Caballeronia sp. TF1N1: one gene and its partner. The protein of the gene in region 1 interacts with the protein of each later gene in a pairwise test. Links are inferred from orthologs where the notes say so. Each region holds a gene or a part of one and is shown on either strand. Other genes may lie near its edges.

Region 1 (16,116 bases):
TCGGCACCGCGCTCGGTTTTCATCCGGAGTTCGTCACCGCGCAAGAGTGCGCGACGCTGGAGGACCTCGCCGACCTCATCCTGCAGTCGTCGAGCACGCCGCCTTTCACGCCGATTTTGCGGCGCAACGGTCGTCCCGTGCTCGATGGCGGCATGGTCGATAACGTGCCCGTCTCCGCGCTCGATGCATCGCCGGGAACGGTGCTCGTCATGGTCACGCGGCTGTATCCGCGCGAGCGCATGTTCGTGGTGCCGCACGGCGAGCAGCGACGCATCTACGTTCAGCCGTCGCGCAAGGTGCCAATTTCGAGCTGGGACTATACGAGCCCCGCGCAGATGCAACACGCGTACGATCTGGGCCGCGCCGATGCCGACGATTTCCTCGCGCATCTGCCGCGTCTTCTGGAGGCAGCTTCACATCTCGACTAGAGCCAAGGAGCAGAACGTGGCGAAGAAGCACACCTATACGCTCAGCGTGGCGTGGACGGGCGATCTCGGTTCGGGCACGTCCGCCTACGACGCTTATTCGCGCGACCATCTCGTGCGCGTGGCGAACAAGGCCGCGATAGAAGCGTCGAGCGATCCCGCCTTTCGCGGCAATCCTGCGCGCCACAATCCGGAGGAGTTGTTCGTGGCGTCGGTGTCGTCGTGTCACATGCTCTGGTACTTGCATTTGTGCGCGACCAACAAGATCGTCGTGACCGGATATGTCGATGAAGCCATCGGCACGATGCAGGAAGATAAGGACAGCAGCGGCCGTTTCATCGACGTGACGCTGCATCCGCGCGTGACCATCGGCGCGGGGAACGACGCCGAGTTAGCCGCGCGTCTGCATGAAGACGCGCATCGCTATTGCTTCATCGCGAACTCGGTGAATTTTCCGGTGCGATGCGAGCCTTCGATCGAGGTATCGACGCTTTAGCGAAAGCCGCGCGGCCGCTCGCTCTTGCGCTCAACGCCGCCGCGCGTGCTGCAACGCTTCCGGGTTCGACACGCTCGACTTGTCGCCGGCGTCGAAGGCCAGAATGTTCCTGAACGCCGCGCCAAAGTAGAGCTCGTAACTCTCGCGCTCGACGTAGCCGATGTGCGGCGTGCAGATCACGTTCTCCATGCGCAAGAGTCCGTAGCCTTGCAGAATCGGCTCGCTTTCATAGACATCGGTGGCGACCATGCCCGGCCGGTTGTGATGCAGCGAATTGAGCAACGCGTTCTCTTCGAGCAGTTCGGCGCGGCTCGTGTTGACGAAGAGCGCGGTCGGCTTCATGCGCATGAGGTCTTCCGTTCGAACGATGCCGCGCGTTTCATCGCTCATACGTAGATGGACGGTGAGCACGTCGCTCTGTTCGAAGAGCGCTTCGCGGCTTTCGGCGACGGCGAAGCCATCGTCGCGTGCTGCCTGCAACGAATGCTCGCGGCCGAACACCAGCACATTCATGCCGAACGCCTTGCCGTAGCCCGCGACCAACTGGCCGATCTTGCCGTATCCCCAGATGCCGAGCGTCTGTCCGCGCAGCACTTGTCCCAAGCCGAAGTTCGGCGGCAGTGCAGACGTTTTTAATCCAGATTGCTGCCACGCGCCCTGTTTGAGATTCGCGACGTATTGAGGAATGCGCCGCTGTGCCGCCATGATGAGCGCCCAAGTAAGCTCGGCCGGCGCGACCGGCGAACCCGTGCCTTCGAGCACGGCGATACCGCGTTCGGTACAAGCGTCGATGTCGATATGTCCGCCGCCCGCGCGCCCGGTCTGGCTGATCATGCGCAGCTTCGGGCACTTGTCGAGAAGCTGGGAACTGATGCGCGTGCGTTCGCGAATGAGCACGAGGGCATCTGTTTCCGACAGTCTGCTAGCCAACTGTCCGAGCCCGCGCACCGTGTTATTGAAGACCTTCACCTCATGGTCATCGAGCAAATGGAAGCAATCGAGCTTCCGAACGGCGTCCTGGTAGTCGTCGAGAATGGCGATTTTCATGTGCATTGATTAGCTTTTGTTGGGCATCAAACGTGCTGCTCGATTGAACTCGCGAGACAATGAATCACGCACTAACTTCGGGTAACTACCGATAAATATGCGCTTCATCCATGTACGCGCTGCATCACGGTAGGCGTGTGACGCGGTGTTATGCTTGACTCCCAATTTTTGAACGACCGCGAACGAATGCGCTAAAAATAAAGAATCTCAGCGCACACTGCGGAAAACGCGGTTAGGCAGGAGGAGACAGGCCACTTAGTATCTCTTTTTAACAGTTTGTTCCTTTAAGGCGCAAGGCGCAAAGTCGCTCGCTTGAGCGCCTGAGGGACACACGCCCACGACGCGCAAACGGCTCACGAACCGTTCTTCATGCGCCAACGCGCATGAAGCGCCCGGCGGTTCAGTCGCAAAAAGCCTCTCGCATGCAGCGTCGTTGGGCCACCGGTTTTCATTGCAGAGAACGGAGAAGCTCGATGAACCAGCCCGCAGTAGTCGAAGACAACAAAACCGCCGCAGATCTTGAAGCACCGGCCTATGTACGACATCGAAGATTGATCGATTGGGTGCAGCAGGTCGCGGCCCTCACGAAGCCGGATCGCATCGAATGGTGCGATGGGTCGCAAGCGGAATACGACCGCCTTTGCGAACAGATGGTCGCCGCCGGCACGATGAAGAAACTGAACCCCGCCAAACGCCCCAACTCTTTTCTAGCCTGTTCCGATCCCACGGATGTGGCGCGCGTCGAAGACCGCACGTTCATCTGCTCGCAACGCCCCGAAGACGCTGGTCCCACGAACAACTGGATCGACCCGCAGGAAATGCGCGTGACGCTCGATGGCCTCTTCGACGGCTCGATGCGTGGCCGCACGATGTACGTCGTGCCGTTCTCGATGGGTCCGCTCGGTTCGCCGATCGCGCACATCGGCGTGGAGTTGTCGGACAGCCCGTATGTGGTCACGAACATGCGGATCATGACGCGCATGGGCCGCGAAGTGTACGACGTGCTCGGCGACGACGGCGAGTTCGTGCCGTGCGTGCATTCGGTCGGCGCGCCGCTTTCGGATGGTCGCAAGGACGTGCCCTGGCCGTGCAACGACACGAAGTACATCGTGCACTTTCCGGAATCGCGCGAGATCTGGAGCTTCGGGTCGGGATACGGCGGCAACGCGCTGCTCGGCAAGAAGTGCTTCGCGTTGCGTATCGCATCGACGATGGGCCGCGACGAAGGCTGGCTCGCCGAACACATGCTGATCCTCGGCGTCACGTCGCCTGCCGGACGCAAGTACCACGTCGCGGCGGCGTTTCCTTCGGCGTGCGGCAAGACAAATTTCGCGATGCTGATTCCGCCGCAAGACATGAACGGCTGGAAGGTGACGACCATCGGAGACGACATCGCCTGGATCAAGCCCGGCCGCGATGGCCGGCTCTACGCGATCAATCCGGAAGCCGGCTATTTCGGCGTCGCGCCGGGCACGAGCGAGAAGACCAACTTCAACGCAATGGCGACGCTCAAGGAAAACGTGATCTTCACCAATGTCGCGCTCACCGATGACGGCGACGTGTGGTGGGAAGGCATGACTGATAAGCCGCCCGCGCATCTCACCGACTGGCAAGGCCGCGACTGGACGCCGGAACTCGCGAAGGAAACCGGCGCTAAAGCCGCGCATCCGAACGCGCGCTTCACCGTGTCGGCATCGCAATGTCCGTCGATCGACGCGGACTGGGAGAATCCAGCAGGCGTCGCAATCGATGCCTTCATCTTCGGCGGCCGGCGTTCGAACACCGTGCCGCTCGTGACCGAGGCACGCGACTGGAAAGAGGGCGTCTACATGGCCGCCACCATGGGCTCCGAAACCACGGCGGCCGCTGCCGGCCAGCAAGGCGTCGTGCGCCGCGATCCGTTCGCGATGCTGCCGTTTTGCGGCTACAACATGAGCGACTACTTCGATCACTGGCTCAAGATGGGCGAGCGCCTTGAAGGCATGAACGCGAAGTCGCCGAAGTTCTTCTGTGTGAACTGGTTCAGAAAGGGCGCGGACGGCAAGTTCGCGTGGCCCGGCTTCGGTGAAAACATGCGCGTGCTGAACTGGATGGTCGGGCGTATTGAAGGCACGGCGGCGGGCGAGGAACACGCGTTCGGCATCTCGCCGCGTTACGAGGACATCGACTGGGGCGGCATGAACTTTACGCGCGAGCAATTCGAGCAGGTCATTTCCGTCAACGATACCGCCTGGCGCGACGAGCTTGCCCTACACGACGAGCTTTTTGCGAAGCTGCATCAAGGCTTGCCGGATGCGCTTCCGGAGGCCAAGGCGGATATCGAACGGCGTCTGGCAGCCTGATTTCCGTCGTTGCAAGCGCTCCGTGATTACGCTCACGGAGCGCATCAATCCCTAAATGCGAATCTGCCGATGCCGGTTCGCATTTTCTTCCGCTAACCCGCCAAAATTGGCGCGGCCAGCTTGACCAAAAATCTCGGCTTGTGGCGCGTGCGTTCGAGTGTTGTGCGGCCGACAACAATCGGCGATCTTTCGTTCGCGTAAGCCATGATTTTCATCGGAAATTTCCGAAAAAACTCCGCGCCCTCGCAACTTCTGCACGAAATCGCTAGTCCTAGGATAATTCTGAATAGCTTTTCAGCAGAAATTGAAAGCCGCCTCGCGGCAGGAGTTGTCCCATGGATCATTTGCAGTCGATGAGAGTGTTCATTCGCGTGGCCGATCTCGGCAGCTTCGCCCGCGCGGCGAACGCGATGGATATCTCCAATGCGGTGGCAACGCGCCATGTCGCCGACCTCGAAGGTCGCCTCGGCACGCGTTTGCTGAACCGCACGACGCGCAGCCTTTCGCTCACGGAGTCCGGGCAGGTTTATCTGGAGCGTGCGCGGCAGATTCTCGATGAGCTGGAAGATGTCGAGCAAATGGTGGTTGCGCGGAATCACGAGCCAATGGGTTCGTTGAGAATTGTCGCCCCGGTGGTGTTCGGTCTGCATAATCTCGCGCCCGTGTTACAGACATATGCACAGCGCTATCCCAAAGTCGTACCCGACGTGACGCTCGTGGATCGTCAGGTCGATCTGGTCGAGGAAGGTTTCGATGTGGGCATCGTGATCGCGCGGCAAGTGAAAAGCGCGAGCGTCGTTACGCGGCGTCTGACCACCGGCTGCATGACTGTCTGCGCCACGCCCGCTTACCTCGAATCGCACGGCACGCCAACGCGCCCCGAACATCTGCTCGAGCATCCGTGTCTGAGCCTTCCCGCCGAGTATTGGGGCGATGAACGCGTGTTCACCGGCCCGGACGGCGAAGTGCGGGTGCGGCCGACCAACGTGATCATCGCGAACAACACGGAAATGCTGCGCCAGTTTGCGCTGCTCGGCATGGGCATCGCGATTCTGCCGAGCTATCTGATCGGCAACGATACGACGCGCGGCCAGCTCGTACGCCTGCTCGGCGACTTCCAGTTGCCGCAAGTGGAGATCAACGTGGCTTATCCGAGCCGTCGGCATCTGCCGGCGAAGGTGCGCACGTTTATCGATCACCTCGTCGAGTATTTCAGCCAGACGCCGAATCATCAGCTCGGCGAACAGTGGATTCGCGATGGCATGGGCCGGCCCGCGGTATCGACTGCGCCGCCGCCGCACTACGGGCGCGCCGAAGAGGAAGTGGCGTCGCGTTCGCGTTCGAATCAGAGTGAACTCGGCCCAAAGCTGGCCAAGCCGACGCGTCCGCGTGGCCGCTTGCCGGCGGCGTCGCCATACTGAACACGGCTGCGCCGCCAATGACAAAAAGCCCCGCAAATTGCTTCGCGGGGCTTTTTCTTTTCGACGCGAGCTAAAGCTAGCTCGTCTTGCGCGCAGCGGTCTTTTTCACCGCGGCTTTCTTCGCAGGCGCTTTCTTCGCCGCGACCGTCTTGGTCGCGGGCTTGGCGCGCGTCGTCTTGGCGGCTACGGCGACATCGCTATCGCCTTCGTCGCCGTTATCGGCTGGCGCTTCCGTTGCCGCGCCGCGCTTCGCTGCCGTCTTCGCGCCGGGTTTGGCTTCCTTCTTCTCGAATTCGAAGCCGATCTTGCCGTCCGGCTGCTTGACGAGAAACGCCTTGAAGTTGCGGCCCGTGCGCGATGACTTGAAGTTGGTCAGCAAGTCGGTGCGTCCTTCGTTCAGCAGCTTCTCCATCTGCTCACGCGCGATTTCCTGCTGCAGGATGACCTTGCCCGAGCGGAAGTCGCAGGTCTTCGGATTCGCGACGTAGTTCTCGCAGACGTAGCTCATGCCGTGCTCGTACACGCGCGACTGGCACTTCGGGCACGCGCCGACCGGCGTCTGCTCGGAAAAGTCGGGCGGTTCTCCGTCTTCGCCGCCGTTGTCCTGACCGAAATCGAACTCCAGCTTGAAGTTCTTGATCTCGTCGTCGAAAGCGAGCTTTAGGATGGCCGAGAACGGACGGCCCATCTTGCTGCGGAAACCCGACAGCGGTCCGATGGTTTTCTCGCGCAACAACTCCTCGACTTCAGGAATCTCGAACTGACGTCCGCCCGGAATCTTCGAGATGGAAAATTCGCACTTGGTACACGCGAAGCGGCGATAGTTCTCCTTCACCTGCGACTCGCAGTGCGGACACGGCGTTTCGAGCGTGGCGTAGTCGCCTGGGATCGTGTCGGAGTCGTACTCCTTCGCGCGCTTGACGATGGTCTGCGTCATGCGGGCGATTTCCTGCATGAACGCATCGCGATGCAAATTGCCGCGCTCCATCTGCGACAGTTTGTGCTCCCACTCGCCGGTCAGTTCCGGCGCCGTCAGTTCCTCGACGCCCAGACCGCGCAGAAGCGTCATCAACTGAAATGCCTTGGCAGTCGGAATCAGTTCGCGGCCTTCGCGCACCATGTACTTCTCGCCCAACAGACCTTCGATGATCGCCGCGCGCGTGGCCGGCGTGCCGAGCCCTTTCGCAGCCATCGCTTCGCGCAACTCTTCGTCTTCGACGAGCTTGCCCGCGCCTTCCATGGCTGAGAGCAACGACGCTTCGTTGTAGCGCGCGGGCGGCTTGGTGACGAGACCGTGAGCGGCGACCTTGTCGACATCGACCTGTTCGTTTTTCTGCACCGGCACGAGATTGCCTTCCTCGCCCGCCGCTTCGCGACCGTAGACCTGCAGCCAGCCCGGCTCGACGAGCACCTTGCCCTCGGTCTTGAAGTGATGCCCCGAGACTTCGGTGATCCGCGTCGTCACCAGATATTCCGCCGCCGGGAAGAACACGGCGAGGAAGCGCTTGACCACGAGGTCATACAGCTTCTGCTCGGGCTCGGACAACGCCTTGGGCGCCAGAAGCGTGGGGATGATGGCAAAGTGATCGCTGATCTTCGAGTTGTCGAAGATGCGCTTGTTCGGCTTCACCCAGCCCTTGTCGAGCACTTGCTTCGCGAACGGCAGATAGTTGTTGCTGTCCTTGAGCATGGTCAGCGTGTCCTTGACCGTGCCGAGATAGTCTTCCGGCAGCGCGCGTGCATCGGTACGCGGGTAGGTCAGGACCTTGTGCTTTTCATACAGCGCTTGCGCGAGGCCGAGCGTGTTCTTCGCCGAAAAGCCGAAGCGGCTGTTGGCTTCGCGCTGAAGACTCGTCAGGTCGAAGAGCAGCGGCGACATTTGCGTGGACGGCTTCGATTCTTCCGTCACGGTGCCGGTCTTGTCGCGACAAGCCGCCACCACGGACTCGGCCGCGGCGAGACTCCACAGACGCGAGTCGCGCTGTTCGGGATCGTTCTCGACGCGCTTGAATTTCGGGTCGAACCAGCGGCCTTCGTAAATGCCCTTCGCCGCAACGAATTCGGCGCGCACTTCCCAATAGTCGCGCGCCACGAAGCGGCGAATCTTTTCCTCGCGTTCCACGACGATAGACAACGTTGGCGTCTGAACGCGGCCCACGGTGGTCAGGAAGAAACCGCCGCCTTTGCTGTTGAACGCGGTCATCGCGCGCGTGCCGTTGATGCCAACGAGCCAGTCCGCTTCCGAGCGGCAACGGGCGGCATCGGCGAGCGGTTGCATGTCGGCGTCGCTACGCAGATGCGCAAATCCGTCGCGGATGGCGGCGGGCGTCATCGACTGCAGCCACAGGCGCTGGACCGGCTGCTTCGCCTTCGCGTGCTGCGCAATCAGACGGAAGATCAGTTCGCCTTCACGCCCCGCGTCGCAGGCGTTGATGAGCCGGTCGACATCCTTGCGCTTGAGCAGCTTCGTTAGAACCTTCAGCCGTGATTCGCTTTTCGCGATGGGATTCAGGTCGAAATGCGGCGGAATGACCGGCAGATTGGCGAAGCTCCACTTCCCGCGCTTGACGTCGTATTCCTCCGGGGCCGCGATTTCGAGCAAATGGCCGACCGCGGACGAGAGCACGTAGTCGTCGCTCTCGTAATACTCGTCATGTTTCGTGAAGCCGCCCAGCGCGCGCGCGATGTCGTTCGCGACGGAAGGCTTCTCAGCGATGATCAGGGCTTTGGACATGACTCAATATAGTAGGTATTTGGCAGCGGTCCGATTTGGACTGCATTAACGCCGCTTTATAGCACAGGCTTTGTTCGATGCGCGCCGAAGCACGAATTGCGACGCTCGCCGTATAGTTCCGCGAACTTCGTTTCGCGACGCCGCGCGCACGCACTTTTCTACGCCGTGGCAAGCGCCGGGCGCAGTTTCGGCGCGCCCGCCATGTTCGGCAGCGCGGTCAGATCGACCAGCATGCGTTCGACGATGGAAGCCTGCGGCAACACGGTGCCGAAGAAGCGGGTCGTCACCGAGTCCTCGATGAGAATGGTCGGGAAATTCTCGACATCGAGGTCATCGAAACGGTCCGCGTGATTTTCGATATCGATCCATGCGAAGCAGATTTCCGGGTGCGCCGCCGCCAGTTTGTCGAAACCGTCGCGATATTCACGGCAGGTTCCGCACCATTCGGCGCACAGACAGGCGACGAACAAGGTGCCGGGCACGGCGATGCGCTCGGCGATCTCATCGGCATCGGTATCGAGATTCAGCGCGGACATGGCGTTTCTCGCGTCCTTTCGTCTGGGGTTTGGCGTCGTACTCATTTTTCGCGAATGTAGCACGACGCCACTTCACGAGCGTTCGAGCGCCGTCACGCGTCCGCCCGGCAAGGCCGCGATCAAGCCCGATAATTCGAGTTGCAGCAGAGCGCTTTGCAGCGCGGCTCCGTCGAGATCGGTGCGGGCAGCGAGATTTTCAAGCGTCGCGGGTGCATGGCCGAGCGCGGCGAGCACGCGGGCGGCTTCGTCGGTCTCGGGTTTGCCGGGCAGACGCGCCGAAGCCCACGAGGCGTTTGCCGGAGCCGGTGCCTTGCCGCGCTTTTTGCGAGGTGTGGCGGGAAAGCCGAATTCCTCCAGCACGTCTTCCGGCGTTTCCACAAGCTTCGCGCCCTGCTTGATGATGCGATGACAACCCTGCGACAGCGGCGCGTGGATCGAACCGGGCATGGCGAAAACATCGCGGCCCATTTCGTTGGCAAGCCGCGCGGTGATGAGCGAGCCGGAGCGCATTGCCGCCTCGACGATCAAAACGCCCTGCACCAGGCCCGCGATGAGCCGGTTGCGCTGCGGAAAGTTGGCGGAGCGCGCGGGCGTGCCGAGCGGCCATTCGGACACGATCACGCCATCGCGGGCGATTTCATGCGCGAGCTGATGATGCAGCGACGGATACACGAGATCCGCGCCCGTCCCGATGACGGCGATCGTGCCTGTGGCGCCGTCCAGCGCGCCCCGATGCGCCGCGCCGTCGATGCCGAGCGCGAGCCCCGACGCGACGGCAAGCCCGGCGTCCGAGAGCGCGCGCGCGAACCGGCGCGCGTCTTCGAGTCCTTGCGGCGTGGCGTTCCGGCTGCCGACGATCGCCACCGCGCGCGCTTGCAGCAAGTCGGTTCGCCCTTTCGCGTACAAGAGCGCGGGCGGATCGGGCATGGTGAGGAGCGCTTGCGGATACGCGGTATCGGCGAAAGTAAGAATGTGATTGCCGGGTTCGGCGGCCCATTCCAGCACGCGTTCAATATAGTTGCCGAATGGCACGCCTTCGACTTCGGCGGGCGGCGCGAGCGCGGCGGTCGCGGCATCGGTGTTGGTGACTTCGGCGAGCGAGGCGAAACTTTCGGCTAAAACGTCCTTCGGTCCGCCAAACGCGCTCAAGAGCGCGCGCAGGGCGGCGGGACGCAGTCCCTTTGCATGCGTGAGCCGCAGCCAGGCGGAAAGTTCGTCGAGGTCCGTGGTGAGCGCTTCCGGTTGAGGCTCGGTCGGCGGTAAGGCGGTCGTCATGTTAAGATTTTTGGTCCCGGAACGTAATTAAGAAGTGTCGCCCGCCCGTGTGTTCAGGCCGAGCGACGCCGGTTGGCCGCTTGCCGGCGGCGTTGAATCCAGCGGATTCACCTGCATATCTTCGGCATGCCGCCACCCACCCGCAACCTGGCCGAATGGCCGACTTCACACGCGTCGCGGCGCGCGTAGATAATCCGAATCATGGCTCTGCTCAAGATACTGAACTACCCGGACAAGCGGCTGCACAAGGTGGCGAAGCCCGTCGCCGTCGTGGACGACCGCATTCGCAAGCTCGTCGCCGACATGGCCGAAACCATGTACGCGGCACCCGGCGTCGGCCTCGCCGCGACTCAGGTGGACGTCCATGAGCGGGTAATCGTCATCGACGTATCGGATGCGCACGACGAACTGCTCGTATTCATCAACCCGGAGATCGTCTGGGCAAGCGAAGTCAAGAAAGAGTGGGAAGAAGGCTGCCTCTCGGTGCCGGGCATCTACGACTTCGTCGAACGGCCGGACAAGGTGCGCGTGAAGGCGCTCAACGAGAAAGGCGAAAGCTACGAACTGGACTGCGATGGCCTGCTTGCCGTGTGCATCCAGCATGAAATGGATCATCTGGCGGGTCACGTGTTCGTCGAATATCTCTCGACGCTCAAGCAGACGCGCATTCGCGGCAAGATGAAGAAGCTCGAAAAGGCGCTGTAAAGCGCTTTATGTTGTCTCAAAGGTAGTAACAATCGATGACTCAATCGCTGCGTGTCGTTTTCGCCGGTACGCCGGAATTTGCCGCCGCCGCGCTCGCGGCTATCCACGCGGCCGGATTTCCCGTGCCGCTGGTTCTGACCCAGCCCGACCGGCCCGCTGGCCGTGGCATGAAGCTGACCGCCAGCCCCGTCAAGCGTTTTGCCGTCGAACACGGGCTAACGGTCGCGCAGCCCACGTCGCTCAGGCGCGCGGGGAAGTATCCGCAAGAAGCCGCCGATGCCATCGAGTTGCTGCGCGCCACGCCGCACGACGTGATGGTTGTCGCCGCTTACGGGCTCATCCTGCCGCAGGAAGTGCTCGACATTCCGCCGCGCGGCGCCATCAACATCCACGCTTCGTTGTTGCCGCGCTGGCGCGGCGCCGCGCCGATCCATCGCGCGATCGAAGCGGGCGACGCCGAATCGGGCATTACGCTCATGCAAATGGACGCGGGCCTCGACACCGGCGCGATGATCCGCGAGGGCCGCACGGCTATTGGCGCGGACGACACCACCGCCACGCTGCACGACCGCCTCGCGAAAATTGGCGCGGATCTGATCGTCGCGGCTCTCCGCGACCTCGAACGCGACGGCGCGCTGCCATCGACACCGCAGCCTGACGACGGCACGACCTACGCACAGAAGATCGCCAAGAACGAGGCCGCGCTCGACTGGCGGCGTCCGGCAGAAACGCTTGCGCGTCAGGTGCGCGCGTTCGACCCGTTCCCCGGCGCGTTCGGCACGCTCGATGGCGTCGCGATCAAGATCTGGTCCGCGCAGCCGGTGAGCGGCGAGTGGCAAGCCGATCCGGGCACCGTCGTGGATGTGTCGGCGGAAGGAATTGTCGTGGCCTGCGGAACGGGCGCGCTCAGGCTCACGCAGTTGCAAAAGCCCGGCGGCAAGCGCCTGCCCGTGCGCGAGTTTCTCGCGGGCGCGCCGCTTGCCCGAGGTCAGCGTTTCGCGCTGCTGGAAACCGATCCGGACGCTTGACCCAGGCTCAAAGCACGCGCGACGGACATGTAACGCATGCGTCGCGCGGCGCTAGAATCGTGAATCTTCAACACGCGCACGCTTGGAGTTTCCGATGCTCGGCATTACCGGTTTTGCCTTCTTTCTCGTCGCCGTCTTTCTGCTGAATGTCACGCCCGGCCCCGATACCGCCTATATCGTCGGGCGCAGCGTCGCGCAGGGACGCGGCGCGGGAATCGTATCCGCGCTCGGCATCTCGGCGGGCTGCATCGTTCATACGCTCGCGTGCGCATTCGGATTGACGGCGATTCTCGCGGCGTCGGCCACGGCGTTCACCGTCGTCAAGATCGCTGGCGCGATCTACCTGATTTATCTCGGCGTGCGGCTCATTCTCACGAAGCACGACAAGGCCGTAGACGCCCACGCAGACCGAACCAGCGCGCAAGCCGCGCCAAAATCACTGCATCAATTGTTCGCGCAAGGCTTCGTCACGAACGTGCTGAATCCGAAAGTCGTGCTGTTTTTCGTCTCGTTCTTTCCTCAATTCGTCGCGGCGGACAGCCAGCACAAGACGCTCGCGTTTCTCACACTCGGACTCGTGTTTATCGCCATGAGCACGGTCTGGAACAGCTTCGTTGCGTGGATCGCGGGCAGCGTCACCGAACGTTTTTCGGGCAAACCGGGGATGAAAAAGTGGCTGGATCGGGGTGTGGGCACGGCGTTCGTCGGCCTGGGACTGAAGCTCGCGACGTCACATCGCTGAACGCAACAACCCGATTGAATTTTTCGCGGACGCCCCTATCTAACGATTTGCTTACAATGAGCGTCCTGGCCAGTGTGGCCGGGACCATCGCGCAAATTGCGCACCGTATTAGGGATAGGAGTTTCTGACATGTTCAACTGGGTCAAAACCGCGATGCTGATGGCTGCGATCACGGCCCTCTTCGTCGTGATCGGCGGGATGATCGGCGGGTCGAAGGGCATGATGCTCGCGCTCGTCGTCGCGCTCGGCATGAATTTCTTTTCGTATTGGTTCTCGGACAAGATGGTCCTGCGCATGTACAACGCGCAGGAGGTCGACGAAACCACTGCGCCGCAGTTTTATCGCATGGTGCGCGACCTGGCCACGCGCGCTCAGTTGCCAATGCCGCGTGTCTACCTCATCAACGAAGACGCGCCGAACGCGTTTGCAACCGGTCGCAATCCGGAACACGCGGCCGTCGCGGCGACCACCGGCATCCTGCGCGTGCTGTCCGAGCGCGAAATGCGCGGCGTGATGGCGCACGAACTGGCGCACGTGAAGCATCGCGACATTCTCATCTCGACCATTTCGGCGACGATGGCCGGTGCAATCTCCGCGCTCGCGAACTTCGCCATGTTCTTCGGTGGCCGCGATGACGAAGGGCGCCCGTCGAACCCGATTGCGAGCATCGCGGTGGCTATCCTCGCGCCTATTGCGGGCGCGTTGATCCAGATGGCCATTTCTCGCGCGCGTGAATTCGAGGCGGATCGCGGCGGCGCGGAGATTTCCGGCGATCCACAAGCGCTCGCCAGCGCGCTCGAGAAAATCCACGCGTACGCGTCCGGCGTGCCGTTCCCCACGGCGGAAGCGCACCCGGCCACGGCGCAGATGATGATCATGAATCCGCTGTCGGGCGGCAGCATCGCGAACTGGTTCTCGACGCACCCGGCGACGGAAGAACGCGTCGCGCGCCTGATGGAAATGGCGCGCACCGGGCGCATGTAATCCGGGGCGTCGTCACGACGCGTTACACCGAAGGCCGTTCCAGTCACGCTGGCGCGGCCTTTTTCCTTTTGTGGTGCGAAACGCGCAAGCACCGGGCCACGAAGCCTTGCACGTTACAATCGTCGTTCGAATCGATGTTCACACGAAGTCGCACGACCTTACACATGACCGACAAGCCTTCCCGGCGACTTTCCACCGCGCCGCACTCGGCGCGCGGAGCGACTCATTTGAGCGCGCTGCATCTTGCTCCCGATTCCCTTGCGTTCGCGCTCGACGGCGCGGCGCAGGCGGTCGGCGCCGTGCGCGCGGGATCGGCGTTGCCGGCCGCCTTGCAGACGGTTATCGCCGCGGGCAGACAGCCGGCGGCACGTGGCGCGATTCAGGACATTGCGTATCGCGCGATGCGCCGTCTCGCACTTGCCGATGCGCTTTTGCATAAGCTCGTCCGCAAGGCGCCGCCGCCGCACGTGGCCAACGTGCTGGTCTGCGCGTTCACGCTGCTCACCGACGACGAAGCGCACGCGGCCTACGCGCCGTTCACCGTCGTCGATCAGGCGGTGACCGCCATCGCCACGCGCCGCGAGTTTGCTTTCGCGAAGGGCCTCGTCAACGCCGTGCTGCGCGGCTTTCTGCGCGAACGCGATGCGCTCCTCGAAGAAGCGCGTGTGAGCGAAGTCGCGCGCTGGAATTATCCGCAATGGTGGATCGACGCCGTGAAGCGCGGTCAGCCGGACGCGTGGCAAGAGATTCTCGATGCGGGCAACGTGCAGGCGCCGCTCACGCTGCGTGTGAACGCGCGTCACGCCACCGTCGATGCCTATCTCGAACGCTTGCGGCAGGAACATATCCAAGCGGAAGCCGCCGGTCTGCACGCGGTGCGCCTTGAAACACCGATGCCGGTCGAGCGTATTCCGGGCTTCGCGGATGGCGTCGTCTCCGTGCAGGACGCGGGCGCGCAACTCGCGGCACAAGCGCTCGACGCGCGTGACGGCATGCGCGTGCTCGACGCGTGCGCCGCGCCTGGCGGCAAGACCGGTCATATCCTCGAACTCGCGAATGTCGAACTCGTCGCGCTGGAAAGCGATGCGACTCGCGCGGGACGTATCGGCGAAAATCTCGCGCGCCTCAAGCTGCACGCCGAGATTTGCGTGGGCGATGCCGGCGATCCTTCGCAATGGTTCGATGGCGCGCCGTTCGATCGCATTCTCGCGGACGTGCCGTGTTCGGCCTCGGGCATCGTGCGGCGTCATCCGGACATCCGCTGGTTGCGGCGGCCCTCGGACATCGCGACGCTCGTCGAAGAACAGCGGCGCATTCTCACGGCGCTCTGGCCGCTCGTCGCCAAGGGTGGCGAGTTGCTCTACGTGACTTGCTCGATCTTTCCCGAAGAAGGCGAAGAGCAGGCCCGCTGGTTTGGAAGCACGCATGAAGATGCGGTACGATTGGACGCGCCGGGCCAGTTGCTGCCGACCAGGGCGCGTGCCGGTGCGGGCGCGGGCGCGGCAAACGGGTCACGGGACAGTAAACAAGTGGCCGGCCAGCCATCGAACGGGAACGCGGAAGCTGCATCGAGTTACCGCGCGGACCACGACGGATTCTTCTACGCGCGCTTTCAGAAACGGTGACGATCAAACGCCTTTTTCCGCTTCGGCTCGCGCTCGTCGTCTGGACCGCGCTGACGTTCTGCCTGTATTTCGCGGCAGCGGATTTCGCCTTCGCCGAAACCATTTCCGTGCAGCGGGCTTCGTTGCAGTCGGACAATAACGGCTGGAATCTCGATGCCCATTTCGACTTCGACCTCAACAGCAGCCTCGAAGAAGCCGTGAACCGCAGCGTGCCGCTCTATTTCACCATCGACTTCAACTTGTCCCGGCCGCGCTGGTACTGGTTCGACGAGGAGCCGGTGAATGTTTCGCAGAGCATCCGGCTGTCTTATCAGCCGTTGACCAATGAATATCGCGTGTCGACCGGCGGCCTGCAATTGCGCTTTGCATCGCTCAACGAAGCCATGGCGGTGATCAAGCACGTGACATCGTGGCATGTCTTCGACCGCAATCAGGTGCATCCCGGCGAAACCTATAACGCATCGGTGCGCATGCAACTCGACATCGCGCTGATGCCCAAGCCGTTCCAGATCGACGCGGTGAACAACCGCGACTGGAACCTCTCATCGGACTGGAAGCGTTTTACTTTTACGGCGGCAGAACGTGCGAAATAGATTTCGACGCGGCCGCACGGACATGAAAAGTCTCGTCGTCCGGTTGCTGGTCTCGACAGTGGCGGTCACGGCGGTTCTGCTGCTCGTGATGCTCGCGCTCGCCAGCGCCAATACCGAATTCTTCGACCGCTATTACGGCTGGCTCTACGCGGCGAACGTGGCG
Region 2 (9,889 bases), 1.9 Mb from region 1 along the record:
ACACCGACGAGAACGACGTATGCCGCCCGCCCGACGAGTCGAACGGCGACTTGCGCACGAGGCGGTGAATGCCCGTCTCGGTACGCAGATAGCCGTAGGCGTATTCGCCTTCCACCTTGATGGTCGCGCTCTTGATGCCGGCGACGTCGCCTTCGGATTCCTCGAGCACTTCGGTCTTGAAGCCCTTGCGTTCGCAATAGCGAAGATACTGGCGCAGCAGCATGGACGCCCAGTCGCACGCCTCGGTGCCGCCCGCGCCCGCTTGGATGTCGATGAAGCAATTGTTCGGGTCGGCCGGGTTCGAGAACATCCGGCGAAATTCCGTGTCTTCGACGCGCACTCGCAGTGCTTCCGCGTCGGTTTCGCAGGCGACGAGCGTTTCTTCGTCGCCTTCCTCGTGCGCCATCTCGAAGAGATCGCTGGCGTCGCGCAGGTCGTTGTCAAGCGCGGTGAGTTTCGACACCACGCCGTCCAGCAGCTTCTTCTCACGACCGAGCGCTTGCGCGTTCTTCGAGTCGTTCCAGACGTTCGGGTCTTCGAGTTCTTTGTTGACTTCGGCTAGACGCGCTGACTTGGCGTCGTAGTCAAAGATACCCCCGTAGCTCGCCCGCGCGACGGCGCAGGTCGGCCAGAAGGCTTTCGATCGCGTTGAGACGTTCCGCTTCCATTGTCGATCTTCGGCTTCGTAAAAAGGTGCAATTATAGCCGATCGACCGGGTTTTCCCGCTTCGAGCGGGCCGTTCCGGCGGGTTTTCAGCCCGCGTGTTCGACGATCAGCTGCACGCGCGCCACGCCGTTCCATGAATCGCTGACGAGCCGGTAAGCGACCGTCGCGCGCGCCGGGAGCGGGTCGACATGGTTGAACCAGATCGCGTTGAAGCGCTGGCGCCCGCGCAGAAGTTGCAGCTTCAGATGCTTGTCCTTGACGAGCGCCTGCGACGCGACCTCGAACTCGCCGGAAAACGTGGGCGCCGGAAAGCCTTGTCCCCACACGGCTGCGTCGATCAATTCGACGAATTGCGGCGTGAAATACGCGTCCTCCAGTTCGCCATCGGTTTCGATGGTGCGTGAAAGCGCGTCGGCCGTCAGCCATTCGCGTCCGATGGCCTCGAACGCGGCCGTGAAGCGCGGAATGTCGGCGGTGGCGAGCGTGAGGCCCGCCGCCATTGCGTGACCGCCGAATTTGTGGATGAGACCGGGTTCGCGCTTCGAAATGAGATCGACGGCGTCGCGCAGATGAAAGCCCGGAATCGAGCGGCCGGAGCCTTTGCAGAGCACGCCGCTGTCGTCGGCGTGCGCGAAGGTGAAAGACGGCCGATGAAACCGCTCCTTCAGCCGCCCCGCGACGATGCCGATCACGCCCTGATGCCAGCTCGCGTCGTAGAGCGTGAGCGTGGCGCGCTCGCCGGGGTCGAGCGTCTGCAATTCGGCGAGCGCCTGCTGCTGCATGCCCGCTTCGATCTCGCGGCGCTCGCGGTTCATGCCGTCGAGTTGTTGCGCGAGTTCCCACGCGCGGCCGATATCGTCGGTCGTCAGGCATTCGATGCCGAGCGACATGTCCGACAGCCGTCCCGCCGCGTTCAGACGCGGTCCGAGCGCGAAGCCCAGATCGAAGCCGGAAGCGGTGCGCGCATCGCGGCTCGCGGCCCGGAAAAGCGCGGCGATGCCCGGCTGCATGCGGCCCGAGCGAATCCGCTTCAAACCCTGCGCGACGAGAATGCGATTGTTGGCGTCGAGCTTCACGACATCCGCGACGGTGCCGAGCGCGACCAGATCGAGCAGGCCGTCGAGACGCGGTTCGGGGCGGCCATCGCCATAGGTGTCGCGACGCCGCAGTTCGGCGCGCAGCGCGAGCAGCACGTAGAACATCACGCCCACGCCCGCGATGCATTTGCTCGGAAACGCGCAGCCCGGCTGATTCGGATTGACGATCGCGCGCGCGGCGGGCAACTCGTCGCCGGGCAAGTGATGGTCGGTGACGACGACTTCCATGCCGAGCGCATTGGCGGCCGCGACGCCATCCACGCTGGCAATGCCGTTATCGACCGTGATCAGAAGATCGGGTACGCCGCGTGGCGAACGCGCCGCCAGTTCGACGATCTCCGGCGTGAGCCCGTAGCCATATTCGAAGCGGTTCGGAACCAGATAATCGATGTCCGCGCCGAACATGCGCAGCCCGCGCACGGCGACGGCGCAGGCGGTCGCGCCGTCGCAGTCGTAATCGGCGACGACGAGCATGCGCTTGTTCGCTGCGAGCGCATCGGCGAGAACGACGGCGGCGGCATCGCAACCCTTCAGGCCGACGGGCGCGTGCAGGCGCTTGAACTCGGTTTCGATTTCGTCGGGCGATGTGACGCCGCGCGACGCATACAGCCTCGCGATGACGGGGTGCAGGCCGTGGCGCGCGAGGGCTTCGGCATCGGCGGGGGAGGCGGCGCGGGTAACGATACGCGTCATGCTGTCAGTGACCTATTCGATGAAAAGCGCTGCGATCGGCCGGCGTCGCCAGAACTTGCGCAAGTCCGAGCGCGTGACGCCGAGCGTCACCGAGCCTGTATCGCCGCAGAGCGTGATACCGAGTTTCTTGAGCGTGCCGTTCGCGAGCGCGTCGAGCGCGGGCGCGAACCACGCGGTTTCGAGCGCCTGCAACGAGTCGTTCCAGCGCGCCCAGTCCTGTTCGATGAACGGCGCCGAGAACGGATCGAGTTCGACGAGCGTCGTGCCTTCTTGCGCTTCTCGCCCGTTGGCGAGCGCGGCGAAAGAGTCGGCTGGCGCTTCGGGCGCGATGTTCGAGGCGAGCGCGAGACCGCGCGTGGCGGCGGCGTCGGACATGATGCGGGCGAACGGGCTCTTGACCGGACGCAGCGTGCCTTGTCCGTGCAGCCAGATGGAGTTGATCGCAGGCAGGCCGCGCGACTCGCGTTCTTCGTTGACCGGATGTTCGAACCACGCCATCTGGATTTCGTTCTGCAACTTCATCCAAGCGCGCGAACGTTCGCCCGTGCGGGCTTCGTGCGGCAACCAGATTTCGATGTTGCGTCCCGTCGCGCGCAACGGCGACGCGCCCGCGAGCGCGCCCAGCGCGCCGCCCGACACATACCAGCGCAACGGCGTGGGCGCTTGCAGCGTGATGCCGAGGTCTTCGATCACGGGCCGCGCCGTATCGAAGAGCGTGCGGGCTTCTTCCGTGCGCACGCCGAGCGTGGCCGGATCGATGAGCACGAGATGGTCGTGCGCGATACGCACATGAACCGGCTCGATACACGCCCAGAGCGCATCGCCGGGCGTGCCGCCATCGGCGAGGAGCATGTAGGGTGCGAGCGGCGCTTCGTCGGAGTTTGGCGCGGCGGCATCGAAACGTTGCGCAATCCAGCGCTCGTGCGGCAGCGTGCGCTGAAAGTCTTCGCCGATCACCCGTTCTTCCAGCGTCGCGCGCGCGAGGAGTTTGTCGAGCGCCGCGCTTTGCAGCCCGTGTAGCGCGGTGGCGGCGTCTGCTGCGGCAGGCAGCGCGAAGGGGAGCAGAAGATGGAGGTCGGAAACGGGCATGATGGTCGGCATTGTAGGGCAAAGGCGCACGCGGCATCGGTGCTCGCCATCGCGCTGGAAGAAGCGATTTCTTCGTCGCCGGACATCGATCGGACCTGCGCCGCGCCTTTGAATTGTCCTAATATGGCAAACTTTCGCCAATTTCGCGCTCGCGTCGCGCTGCATCCGCTAGTCGCGCATGTGCGTAATCAAGAGAGAAGCGCAAAACCGAAGCCGCAAGCAACGACGGCAATGCAGCAACCGTAGAAGAAAGGATTCGCTTGAAACTCCCGTATGAATGGCAGATAGGCTGGCGCTACACGCGCGCCAGCAAACGCACCACAGGCAACGGCTTCATCTCCTTCATCGCGCTCGTGTCGATGGCGGGCATCGCGCTCGGTGTCGCCGCGCTGATCGTCGTGCTCTCGGTCATGAACGGCTTCCAGAAAGAGGTGCGCGACCGCATGCTCTCCGTGCTCGCGCACGTGGAGATCTTCTCGCCGACCGGTTCCATGCCCAACTGGCAAGTGACCGCGCAGGAAGCGCGCCGCAATCCGGAAGTGCTTGGCGCGGCGCCCTATGTCGAAGCCCAGGCGCTGCTTACGCGTCAAGGCGCGGTGAGCGGCGTGGCGCTGCGTGGCGTGGAGCCATCGCTGGAACCGGAAGTGTCGGACATCGGCAAGGAAATGCGCTCGGGCGCGCTCGCGGACTTGAGGCCGGGCGAATTCGGCATCGTGCTCGGACGCGATCTCGCGACCAATCTCGGCGTGATGACCGGCGACAAGATCACGCTCGTCGCGCCCGAAGGCACGATCACGCCGGCCGGCATGATGCCTCGACTCAAGCAATTCACGGTGGTCGGCATCTTCGAGTCGGGCCACTACGAATACGATTCGACGCTCGCGCTCATCTCCATTCGCGATGCCGAGGCGCTATTCCGCCTGCCTGCGCCAACCGGCGTGCGGCTGCGGCTGAAGGACATGCAGCGCGCGCCCGAAGTCGCGCGGCAACTCGCGCACACGCTCTCGGGCGACTTGTATATTCGCGACTGGACGCAGCAGAACAAGACGTGGTTCTCCGCCGTGCAGATCGAAAAGCGGATGATGTTCATCATCCTCACGCTGATCATCGCGGTGGCGGCGTTCAATCTTGTCTCGTCGCTCGTGATGACCGTCACCGACAAGCAAGCCGATATCGCCATCCTGCGCACGCTCGGCGCGCAGCCAGGATCGATCATGAAGATCTTCGTGGTGCAGGGCGTGACGATCGGCTTCATCGGTACGGCGCTCGGCGTGACGTTCGGCTGTCTCGTCGCATGGAGCATTCCGTGGCTCGTGCCGATGATCGAGCATCTCTTCAACGTGCAGTTTCTGCCGCCTTCGGTTTATTTCATCAGCGAACTGCCGTCCGAACTCGTCCCGGGCGATGTCATGAAGATCGGCGTCATCGCGTTCCTGTTGTCGTCGCTGGCTACGCTGTATCCGAGCTGGCGCGGTTCCAAGGTTCGTCCGGCGGAGGCGCTGCGCTATGAGTGACTTGAACCAGAACGATATCGTGTTGCACGCGTCTTCCATCTCGAAGACTTTCGTGCAGGGCGGCTTCAACGTGCAGGTGCTCGACAACGCGCAACTGGAAGTGCGGCGCGGCGAGAAGCTCGCCATCGTGGGCGCGTCGGGATCGGGCAAGAGCACCTTGCTGCATGTGCTCGGCGGCCTCGACGAACCGAGCGCGGGCAAGGTTTCGCTGCTCGGCAAGCCGTTCACGCAGTTGAAGGAAAAGGAGCGCAACGAGTTGCGCAATCGCGCGCTTGGCTTCGTGTATCAGTTCCATCATCTGCTGCCGGAATTCACCGCGCTCGATAACGTGGCGATGCCGCTGCGCATTCGCCGCATGCCGGAAGACGAGGCGCGCCGCGAAGCGATGGTTATGCTGGAGCGCGTGGGCATCGGGCATCGCGCGAAGCATCGGCCGGGCGAACTGTCGGGCGGCGAGCGCCAGCGCGTGGCCATTGCGCGGGCGCTCGTCACGCATCCGGCGTGCGTGCTCGCCGATGAACCGACCGGCAATCTCGACGGCGGCACCGCCGACACGGTCTTCAATCTGATGCTGGAACTGTCGCAGACGCTTTCGACGAGCTTCGTGATCGTCACGCACGACCCCGATCTGGCCGCGCGATGCGACCGCATCATGCGCCTGCGCGACGGCGTGCTGCACGAAGAGCCGTCCGTGCCGGTGTAATCACGCGCGCCGCGGAGGACGCCATGTGGATCGATACGCACTGCCATCTCGATGCCTCGGAGTTCGACGCGGACCGCGCCGCCGTCGCGGATGCCGCGCTCGGCGCGGGCGTGTCGCGCATCGTGATTCCGGGTGTGGATCGCGGCAACTTCGACACCGTGCGCGATCTGGCGCATGGCATCGCGGGCGGGGCGTACGCGCTCGGCATCCATCCGCTTTTCACGCCGGGCGCGCGGGAGGACGATCTGCGCGTTCTGCGCAAGAAGATCGAGGCGAGTCTCGACGATCCGTTGTTCGTCGGCATCGGCGAAATCGGGCTGGATTACTTCGTGCCCACGCTCGACGACGCGCGCCAGCAGTTCTTCTACAACGAGCAACTCAAGCTCGCGCGCGAGTTCGATCTCGCGGTGATCTGCCATGTACGCAAGTCGCAGGACAAGGTGCTGAAGGGCTTGCGCGTGCATGCCGTCCGATGCGGAATCGCGCATGCGTTCAACGGCAGTTTTCAGCAGGCCGAGGCGTTCATCGCGCAAGGCATGCATCTCGGTTTCGGCGGCAATCTGACGTTCGAGCGCGCGCGACAGATCCGCCGTCTGGCCAGCGACTTGCCGCTCGAAGCCATCGTTCTCGAAACCGATTCGCCCGATATCGCGCCTTCCTGGCGCTACAAGGGGCGCAATTCGCCGGACCAGGTTCCGGGTATCGCGAAGGTGCTGGCCGAGTTGCGCGGCATCGATGAAAACGCGCTTGCCATCGGCACAACGGCTAACGCGCATCGCGCATTGCCCCGGCTCGCGCTTGCCTCTGCATAATCGTTCGCAGGTTTCGCATTGCTTCGGATGACTCGGTTTTCCGATGCGGATGCGTTCGCTTTGATCGAACGTGTGGGTGAGGATAGGTGCGCGCGATATTGCTCGGTTTCGCGGCGGGCGTCTGGTGGTTACAACAGCAGGCGCAATTGCCGTCGTGGTTGGCGTGGTTCTGCGCTTCGCTGTGCCTTTGCGGCATCGGTGCGAGTGGGGCCCGCCGGCGTGTGGCATTCGTCCTGGCCGCGTTCGCATTCGGTTTCGCCTATGCCGCGTTGCGCGCCGACGTGCGACTGAAGGCGCATCTGCCGGTTGCTTACGAACAACGCGATATCGCGTTGACCGGCTTCGTGCGCGGTCTGCCCGAGGCTCAGACGGACGGCGTGCGGTTTCTGTTCGAAGTCGAATCGAATGGCGCGGGGTTGCGAGACTTTCCGCGCATCGTCAGATTGCTGTGGATGCCCGCCGAGCGAGGCCACGCCAACGCGCCGCCGACGCTCGTGCCGGGTCAGCGCTGGACGCTTTACGCGCGTTTGAAGCGTGCGCACGGCAACGCGAACTTCGGGCTGCGCGACAGCGAAGTCGCTTTGCTCGAACGCAATATTCGCGCAACGGGCGCGGTGTCGAACGTGCGGGCGCCACGGCGTTTGCGTGTCGATGCGCGCGGGCCGCTGCTCGCGATAGAGCGCATGCGTGCGCGTTTGCGCGGACGCATCGAGACCGTGCTCGCGGATGCGCCCCATCGGGGGATCATCGTGGCGTTGGCGGTGGGCGCGCAGTCATCGGTAAGCGATAGCGACTGGGCCATCATGCGCGCGACCGGCACGAGCCATCTCGTTGCGATTTCGGGGCTGCATATCGGCTTCGTGGCGGGGCTCGCGGCGTTGTTGTGCGGCGTCGCATGGAAGCGCATGCGGCTGCGTGGCATGGCGGCGCCGCTGTGGGTATCCGCGCCGAAAATCGCGGCCTTGGGCGCGGCAATCTTCGCGTCCTGCTATGCGGCGCTCGCCGGTTTCAACGTGCCCGCGCAACGCGTGCTGTGGATGCTGGTCGTGTTCGGCATCGGATTTATCGGCGGACGAAGGCCGGCTTCTTCGCTGGTGTTCTGCTGGGCGCTCGCGTTCGTGCTGCTTGCCGATCCGTGGGCCGTGACGTCACCCGGATTTTGGCTTTCGTTCGGCGCGGTCGCGGCGATTCTGCATGGCATCGCGTCGGTGGGGCGGCAAGCGGTGAGGGTGGTGGAAGATGCAGAGACGATCGCGCGGGAGATGGAGGCGCGGGAGCCGCCGGATCCCGACGCTGGCCGGCAGCAAGCGAATTTAAGGACGAGCTCGAAAGCGGCGCGCGGCCAGCCCGCCGCGCTCGTGCGTGACGAGAGTAACGACAGCGCTCGCGTGCCGATCGCGTCCCCGGCACATACCACGCCGCTCGAACAGGCGCGACGCGTGATCAACCCAAGCCCCGGTGCTTTCCAAAAGCTCACCGGAACTTGCCGCCGTGCCGCATCGAATGGACGTCGTCACGCCTTGTCGAGCCTGCGCGTGCAATACGCCGTGACACTCGCGCTCGCGCCTCTGACCATCTACTGGTTCTCGCAGATACCGCTCATCGGCCCGTTGGCCAACTTGTTCGCGATTCCCTGGGTCAGCGTGCTCGTGACGCCCGCGACGCTCGCGGGACTGATCCTTCCCGCGCCGTTGGACGCCCCCGCGCTCCATTTCGCGCACGCATCGTTGAGCATCATGATCGATGCGCTCGCCCGCCTCGCGGCCACGACGAATTCACCGCTCTGGCACTTGCCGCAACCCGGCGCCTTTGCGCTCGCCGCCGCATGCGTGGGCGTCGCGTGGGCGCTCGCGCCGCGCGGCTGGCCGTTGCGCTTTGCCGCGCCGCTCACGTGGCTGCCGCTTCTCGCATCCGCGAATCACGTGACGCCGTATGGCGAGTTTCGCGTGACCGCGCTCGACATCGGGCAAGGCTCGTCGCTCGTCGTCGAAACCCGTCGTCATACGCTCGTTTTCGATGCCGGTCCCGGCCCCGAATCGACGCACGCGGGCGAACGTATCGTCGCGCCGTATCTGCTCGCGGCGGGCATCCGCTCGCTCGATACGCTCGTCATCAGTCACTCCGATTCGGACCACGCAGGCGGCGCGCCCGCAGTGCTGCAAGGCATCGCGGTCGAGCAACTGCTCGCGTCGCTGCCCGCAAGCGACCTGCTGTGGTCGCTTGCACGCGCGCGCGGCGCCGAGAGGCTGCGCTGCGCGGCAGGTCAGCACTGGACGTGGGACGGCGTGGACTTCAGCATGCTCTGGCCGGATGCCGGGCCGCTTACCGGCAAGCCGAATCATCAAGGTTGCGTGATGAAGGTGACGAACGCGGAAGGCCGCAGCGCGCTTTTCACCGCCGATATCGAGGCAGGCGACGAACGCACGCTCATCGCGCGAGATCGCGCGGCGTTGCACGCGGACGTGCTGATCGCGCCGCATCACGGCAGCCGCACGTCATCGACCGAACCGTTTCTCGACTCCGTGAAGCCGCTCGCCGCGATATTTCAGATGGGCTATCTCAACCGTTTTCATCATCCGAACCCGACCGTTTATGCGCGCTATCAGTTGCGCGAGATCGCGCTGTCGCGAAGCGATGAAGACGGCGCGGCGCGGATCGACTTCGGGCAAGAGATCGTGCTCGAACGCTTCCGGCACACTCACTTGCGCTACTGGATGAATCGCTGAACGAGGCGCCGTTCGCCGGACATCGTCCGCGCGCATGCACGTATCGCGCGGTGCGGCGCATGATCGTATGTTTGTGCTGAAACGGGCGTTCGCACCGCCCGCGACAGACATCGCGAGCATCGCCGAGGCGCGCACCGATGCAGGGCATTTGCGCCGCCGATCCTCTGGGTGGGTGCGTGCCTTTACGGTATAATCCGTTTTTCCCGCGAGCATCTAGCGATGACCAAATATGTATTCGTCACCGGCGGCGTAGTTTCTTCCCTTGGCAAGGGTATTGCCGCCGCCTCCCTCGCCGCGATCCTCGAATCGCGCGGTCTGAAAGTCACCCTCCTCAAGCTCGATCCTTACATCAACGTCGACCCCGGCACGATGAGCCCGTTCCAGCACGGGGAAGTGTTCGTGACCGAAGACGGCGCCGAGACCGATCTCGACCTCGGCCATTACGAGCGCTTCATCAGCACGAAGATGCGCAAGGCCAACAACTTCACCACGGGCCAGATCTACGAATCGGTGATCCGCAAGGAACGTCGCGGCGAGTATCTCGGCAAGACGGTGCAGGTCATTCCGCACATCACCAACGAGATTCAG

Evidence for each region.
Region 2: the proteins of LDZ28_RS00090 (region 1) and recJ interact in binary tests that used the Escherichia coli proteins (3 or more experiments, as listed by UniProt). The link is inferred for Caballeronia sp. TF1N1 from one-to-one orthologs.

What each region holds. Positions count from the first base shown.
Region 1 is NZ_CP084626.1:12,131-28,246, forward strand. The notes cover bases 5,608-8,859. They hold LDZ28_RS00090 (DNA topoisomerase III), read right to left. Parts: upstream 8,466-8,859; coding sequence 5,808-8,465; downstream 5,608-5,807. Other genes in these bases: LDZ28_RS00085 (LysR family transcriptional regulator), read left to right, coding at 5,608-5,731; LDZ28_RS00095 (thioredoxin family protein), read right to left, coding at 8,624-8,859. Outside these bases: LDZ28_RS00065 (patatin-like phospholipase family protein), read left to right, coding at 1-428; LDZ28_RS00070 (OsmC family protein), read left to right, coding at 445-921; LDZ28_RS00075 (D-2-hydroxyacid dehydrogenase family protein), read right to left, coding at 952-1,968; LDZ28_RS00080 (phosphoenolpyruvate carboxykinase (GTP)), read left to right, coding at 2,442-4,310; more of LDZ28_RS00085, read left to right, coding at 4,646-5,607; more of LDZ28_RS00095, read right to left, coding at 8,860-9,001; DNA-processing protein DprA, read right to left, coding at 9,074-10,276; def (peptide deformylase), read left to right, coding at 10,478-10,981; fmt (methionyl-tRNA formyltransferase), read left to right, coding at 11,017-12,009; LDZ28_RS00115 (LysE family translocator), read left to right, coding at 12,104-12,751; zinc metalloprotease HtpX, read left to right, coding at 12,881-13,735; 16S rRNA (cytosine(967)-C(5))-methyltransferase RsmB, read left to right, coding at 13,900-15,360; LDZ28_RS00130 (DUF4390 domain-containing protein), read left to right, coding at 15,357-15,953; LDZ28_RS00135 (PAS domain-containing sensor histidine kinase), read left to right, coding at 15,976-16,116.
Region 2 is NZ_CP084626.1:1,894,342-1,904,230, reverse strand. What follows is about bases 106-3,004. They hold recJ (single-stranded-DNA-specific exonuclease RecJ), read right to left. Parts: upstream 2,458-3,004; coding sequence 754-2,457; downstream 106-753. Other genes in these bases: LDZ28_RS08810 (regulator), read right to left, coding at 2,470-3,004. Also shown: more of LDZ28_RS08810, read right to left, coding at 3,005-3,558; LDZ28_RS08805 (lipoprotein-releasing ABC transporter permease subunit), read left to right, coding at 3,807-5,060; lipoprotein-releasing ABC transporter ATP-binding protein LolD, read left to right, coding at 5,053-5,763; LDZ28_RS08795 (TatD family hydrolase), read left to right, coding at 5,787-6,575; LDZ28_RS08790 (ComEC/Rec2 family competence protein), read left to right, coding at 6,662-9,301; LDZ28_RS08785 (CTP synthase), read left to right, coding at 9,521-9,889. UniProt on the Escherichia coli protein: Single-stranded-DNA-specific exonuclease.